Regions from separate parts of the Lactobacillus sp. B4005 genome, predicted to be linked through region 1. Evidence: predicted binding sites of a transcription regulator. Region 1 holds the regulator's gene; the other holds the start of a gene.
What was found. The regulator Rex, encoded in region 1, represses fermentation and respiration genes when NADH is low (regulators of the CRP and FNR family bind a similar motif). The targets are predictions, from matches to a motif close to TTGTGAANTANTTCACAA.

Region 1 (3,218 bases):
CGAGTAAAAGTAGCGGTGGCTTGCGTAAAAGCAGTTTGACAAAGGCAAGCCGGGTTTTTTCACCACCAGAAAGATCACCAATAATTTTAGTCCAAGTATTTTCAGGGAAGTTAAAACCATTCAAAATACTTTTAATATCCGCCTGATAGGTATATCCACCTTGTTGTTCAAAATCAAATTGCAACTGGTCATATTGTTTTAAAAGTTGCTTATCTTCCGGATGTTCGGCAATTGCTTGTTGCAAGCCGCGGATTTTTTGTCCTTTTGCAATTAATGGCGCAAAAACGGTCAGCATTTCATCCCAAATGCTCTTACTTTCATCTAAGCCATTTTCTTGCGCGATATAACCCACATCGATCCCTTTATTAATGGTAAATTCGCCGTGGGTAGCTTCTTCTTCACCCGTCATAATTTTAAGGAGTGTGGTTTTACCAACTCCGTTTGGTCCTACAAGGCCAATTCTTGCATTTGAATCAATCGAGAAATTAACGTGATTGAATAGCGTATTGGCACCAAATTGTTTTTCTAAATCGTGTCCTTGTGCAATTATCATATTTTTCACCTAAAGTCTATTTTAGCATATGTGGCAAGACTGCTGGCAACTGCATGAGAAATAAGCCTTTTTTAAGTAAAATTATTTTTTCATCATTAGTAAATTGATTACGAGTATTTGCTCAGTTATTTACAAATAATTTTTTAATTACCATGTAAAGCGGGTTAATTAACAGTAAAATCGTGTTTTGTGATTGTGTTAGATTGTGAAAAAACATTTGCAAATATCAGTAAGTTATAGGTAAAATAATATTAATTGATGAGTGAATTCACAAAAAAGCTCACTAGTGATATTAAGTTGGAGGCTTTTTAAAATGGAAAAAATAAAAATACCTACAGCGACAGCGAAGAGACTGCCGCTTTACTATCGTTACCTAATTATCCTGAATGAAGCTGGTAAAGAAAAAGTTTCATCTACTGAATTATCAGAAGCAGTTCAGGTTGATAGTGCATCAATCCGTCGTGATTTTTCATATTTTGGTGCTTTGGGTAAGCGTGGGTATGGCTATGATGTCAAAAGTCTCCTATCCTTTTTTAAAAAGATTTTAAATCAAGATACTTTAACTAATGTTGCATTAGTTGGTGTAGGTAATTTGGGACACGCCTTGCTCAACTATAACTTCAAACGAAGCAATAACATCCGAATTTCCTGTGCTTTTGATATTAATCCTAAAATTACGGGCAAAATTTTGAGTGGCGTTCCTGTTTATGAAATGAGTGAATTGCAAAAGCAGCTGAGTGACCAACAGATCACCATCGCTATTTTGACAGTGCCGTCAGATTCTGCACAAAAAACAGCGGATGACATGGTCGAAGCTGGCATTAAGGGCATTATGAACTTTACGCCAATTCGGTTATCAGCTCCAACCGGGGTTAGAATTCAAAATGTTGACTTGGCGACTGAATTACAAACCCTCATTTATTTCCTTGATTCGGATAAAGATAAGAATAGATAAATTTATAAAGCCGCCGCTGCAATGGCTAAAGAAAATTAGCACTTTAAGTAAAAAAGTGCTAATTTTTTCTTGCTTTTTTCATTAAAAGGGGGTATTATCATATTTGTAAGTTAGCACTTGGTTAATAAGAGTGCTAACAAATAACAAAAATGATTTTAAATTAAAATTAGGAGGGACAAACGTGTTACAACCAATTGGTGATCGCGTGATCGTAAAAGTTAAAGAAGAAGAAGAAAAGACTGTAGGCGGAATCGTCCTTGCTTCAAATGCTAAAGAAAAGCCAACAGAAGGTGAAGTTGTTGCTGTCGGTGAAGGCAGTTATGCAGAAAACGGCAACAAGATCCCAATGTCAGTTGAAAAGGGCGACGTTGTTCTATATGACAAGTATTCTGGCACTAACGTTGAATACGAAGGTGAAAAATTCTTAGTCCTTCATGAAAAAGATATTTTGGCAGTGGTTAAGTAATTAAGGAGCGAAAATTATGGCAAAAGATATTAAATTCTCAGAAAAAGCAAGACGTTCCCTATTAAAGGGTGTTGATAAGTTAGCTGATACTGTTAAGGCAACAATCGGTCCTAAAGGTAGAAACGTTGTCTTAGAGCAATCTTATGGCAATCCTGAAATTACTAACGATGGTGTTACCATTGCTAAGTCAATTGAATTAAAAGATCACTACGAAAACATGGGTGCTAAGCTAGTTGCCGAAGCTGCACAAAAGACTAACGACATTGCCGGTGACGGTACCACTACTGCAGTTGTGTTAACTCAAGCAATCATCCGTGAAGGAATGAAGAATGTAACTGCTGGTGCTAACCCCGTAGGTGTTCGTCGCGGAATTGAAAAAGCTACCAAGGCTGTTGTTGATGAATTACATAAAGTAAGTCACACTGTTTCTTCAAAAGATCAAATTGCGCAAGTTGCTTCAGTTTCATCTGCTTCAAAAGAAGTTGGTGACTTAATCGCTGATGCAATGGAAAAAGTTGGTAACGATGGTGTTATCACAATTGAAGACTCACGTGGTATTGAAACTGAATTATCAGTAGTTGAAGGTATGCAATTCGATCGTGGTTACTTATCACAATACATGGTAACTGACAACGACAAGATGGAAGCAGATTTGGACAACCCATATGTTTTAATTACTGACAAGAAGATTTCTAACATTCAAGACATCTTGCCATTATTGCAAGAGATTGTTCAACAAGGTAAATCATTATTGATTATCGCTGATGACGTTTCTGGTGAAGCACTTCCTACTTTAGTATTGAACAAGATTCGTGGTACTTTCAACGTTGTTGCTGTTAAGGCTCCAGGCTTTGGTGACCGTCGTAAAGAACAATTACAAGATATTGCCGCTCTTACTGGTGGTACAGTTATTACCGAAGATCTTGGTCTTGAATTAAAGGACACAACGATTGATCAATTAGGTAAAGCACGCCGCATCACTGTTACTAAGGACTCAACAACTATTGTTGATGGTGCTGGTTCAGATGAAGCAATTAAAGAACGTGAAGACTCAATCAGAAGTCAAATCGAAGAAACAACTTCAGACTTTGACAAGAAGAAGTTGCAAGAACGTCTTGCTAAATTAACTGGTGGTGTAGCTGTTATTCATGTTGGTGCTGCTACTGAAACTGAGTTAAAAGAACGTCGCTACCGGATTGAAGATGCTTTGAACTCAACTCGTGCCGCTGTTGACGAAGGCTACG
Region 2 (3,218 bases), on a different contig from region 1:
AATACCGCGCTGCAAATACATCAGCATTGCTAGGCTTTGGATCTGAATTCTGGTATGCGCCAAACGAGTTGCCATTCTTGGCATATCATGGTTATTCCAGTAAAGGGTCGGTAACGAAATCTCTGCCAGAGTTTGCTGCCAAATAGCTTGCGTTTGCTTGAAGATTTGCCAGTTAAGCTCTTTTGGCTGATATTGCGCTGGTAAACGCGGATTAATTTTGCTCTCATCATCCGTGAAATAGCGAAAAGTAATCACACTATCTAGCAAACTATTTTTCTTACTTGTATAATCGGCTGCTAAGTTCACGTTTGCACTTGCTGCTTCGCCCAAAAGCAAGGCGTCAGGAAAGTCACGCTTTATTTGCTGACAAAATGGTTGCAGCCACTCTTGCACTTGGGGCAAGTTAGCAAAAAACGGTTCAGCAATAACTGGTTCAGCATCATTTGGTGCCGGAAAATTTTGACGCAAGTCAGCCTTGGCAATATGAATAAATGCATCTAACCGAAGACCGTCAATTCCTTTAGCCAGCCAATATTCAGCAACTTGGATCATTTCCTGTCTGAGTGCCGGATTTGCCCAGTTTAAATCGGGCATGTGTTTATCAAACAAGTGAAAATATGACTGACCGCTATTTTTCGGGTCACTCTCCCAGACACTACCACCAAAGAAGCTGCCCCAATTATTTGGCCGCTTGTTGTTACTGCCCGCGAAAAGATAATAATTGCGGTACTTGCTTTTTGGATTATTAATCGCCTTTTGAAACCAAGGATGTTGATCGGAAGTGTGATTAAGTACCAAATCGAGGATAATTTTAATTTTTTCTTGATGCAGCTGCTTAATTAACTGCTCAAAATCTGCCATTGTTCCCATTGCAGGATCAATCGCAAAGTAATCTGCCACGTCATAGCCATTATCAACTTGGGGTGAAACAAAGATTGGATTGAGCCACACCGCGTTAATCCCCAGCTTTTTCAAATAAGGAATACGCTGTCTAATCCCATTCAGATCGCCAATCCCATCACCATTACTATCTTGAAAAGATTTGGGATAAATTTGATAAATTATTGCGTTATCATACCAATGCGTCATTTGCTTAATCCTCCAGCTGTAGTTTAGCGAAGAACGGCGGTTAGTTACAAGACAGTAGTGAATGTTACCGGTATCAAAAAATGGTTTTTGGGTGGACAATTAAATATCTGCGTATATTTTTTGGGCAAAGTATTGCATTTGAATGTTAAAAAGCTCACAATAACTTTGAAACTATTAAAAAATTATAAGAGGAGGAAATTTTGATGCAAATTAAAGCAGCTGTCGTTCAAAAAATGGGTAGCCAATTCGAAATTGAAGATGATATCGATTTACACGAAGTTGGACCAACCGATTTGCAAATTCATATGGTTGCTACCGGTATTTGTCACTCAGATGAAGCCTTGCGCAAGGGTGATTCCAGTGTTGGCTATCCCGTAATTTTAGGCCATGAAGGCGCTGGAATTGTTGAAAAGGTTGGCAATCAAGTTAAAAACTTCAAAGTTGGCGACCACGTAATTCTGTCGTTTTATGCGGACGGAATTTGTGATAATTGTCTCAAAGGTATTCCTACTCAATGTCGCCACTACAGTGACTATAACTTATCAGGCGTCCGGGCTGATGGTGAAGATCATTTTCAAAAAAATGGTAAACGAATCTGTGACATGTTTAACCAATCGTCCTTTACCACTACTACCGTAGTTGATCAGCGCAATGCAGTTAAAGTTGATAACAGCGTTGACTTACGTAAAGCCGGTCCTCTTGGCTGTGGTTATGTTACAGGTTCTGGAACCGTCTTTAATACTTTGCAACCTAAACCTGGCGATACAATTGCTGTCTTTGGTACGGGCGCTGTTGGTCTTGCTGCCATGATGGCCGGCTCAATTAGTGGCTGCACTAAGGTAATTGCAGTTGATGTTGTTCCTGAACGGTTAGAATTAGCTAAAAAATTAGGGGCAACAGCAGCAATTAACAGCAAGACAGATGACCCAGTTGCTAAAATAAAAGAGCTTACTAATGGCTATGGTGTTGACTGGACCGTTGATACTACAGGAAATAGCGGTGTAATCAAGAATGCAGTTGATGCCTTAGCACAAGGCGGCACCTGCGCGGCAATTGCAGTTACTGCTCAAAATCTTACTGTTTCTACCTGGAATGATCTATGTGTCGATGATAAAAAAGTTGTCGGCGTCAACATGGGGGACGCAATTCCACAAGTTGACATTCCACGGCTGCTTGAATTTTATCAATTAGGTAAATTCCCATTTGACGAAACCGAAAAGTTCTACAAGTTTGAAGACATTAATCAAGCAAATGCCGATTCAATTTCTGGTAAGACGATTAAGCCTGTATTAATTATCGATCCAGATTACCAACTAGAATAGCTAATCTGTCATATGACAATACTAAAAAACGTTGAGAAAAACTCTCAACGTTTTTTGGTTTAGTCTGAAAAATCGCTTTTTCCTCAAATCGAAATTCATGCATAAACCAAACAAGGTGCGGATCAGATTGATTTTTCAAACTATAAATTCAAACTAAATATTAACGTACGTAATCCCAATAAGAGCAAGAAGACTAATACATTCTGTTTAACTACTGACAAGCGATATGTCATGACAAACACTAATACTAACCAGGCTATTATCATTACCAACAATATTAATACTGAACTAATAAGATTACTGATATCAAAAGCAGTTAAGTGGACTATGACAAATAAAAGTAAATACGAATATTCTTTAGGAGCTAAGCCCCTTATTAAAGCCTGCAGCTTGGGTTTACGCACAATAATAAAAGACTCGATTGAATTTCTTTCCATTCGAGGTAGGATAATCGTGACATAATCAAAAACAAAATTATTAGCACTTATTAACGCCAGTTTCATTGGACTTCTAATCCAACCAAAACTTGCCTGCACCAATTGAGGTAACTTTAAATATACCGTATTCCAATTTTGCCTAGCCAGCAAAATGATTAACGCAGAAATAACGGCATAAATAGTGAAAGAATATTTTTTATTCATTAAGCAAAATTCCATTTTGTAGTGTTAAGTCCTGATCATAGTTAATCTCGTCAATTTGATCATGACTAGCAATGATTACTGTTTTATTTTCCTGTTTCAGTCGAATTAGGAGGGTCAAAAATTGCCCAATACTTTCTTGGTCAATACCGCGTGTGGGCTCATCAAG

Region 2: a site for Rex is predicted at 1,232-1,249, ahead of J3U73_RS07835 (NAD(P)-dependent alcohol dehydrogenase). Genes of this name have one in related genera too.

Annotation. Positions count from the first base shown of each region.
Region 1 covers NZ_JAFNOZ010000002.1:17,122-20,339, reverse strand. The annotation lists gene J3U73_RS04465 (ABC-F family ATP-binding cassette domain-containing protein) at 1-553, opposite strand, end outside; gene J3U73_RS04460 (redox-sensing transcriptional repressor Rex) at 867-1,508, shown strand; gene groES (co-chaperone GroES) at 1,690-1,974, shown strand; gene groL (chaperonin GroEL) at 1,991-3,218, shown strand, end outside.
Region 2 covers NZ_JAFNOZ010000003.1:117,090-120,307, reverse strand. The annotation lists gene J3U73_RS07840 (alpha-glucosidase) at 1-1,089, opposite strand, end outside; gene J3U73_RS07835 (NAD(P)-dependent alcohol dehydrogenase) at 1,293-2,411, shown strand; gene J3U73_RS07830 (hypothetical protein) at 2,552-3,052, opposite strand; gene J3U73_RS07825 (ATP-binding cassette domain-containing protein) at 3,045-3,218, opposite strand, start outside.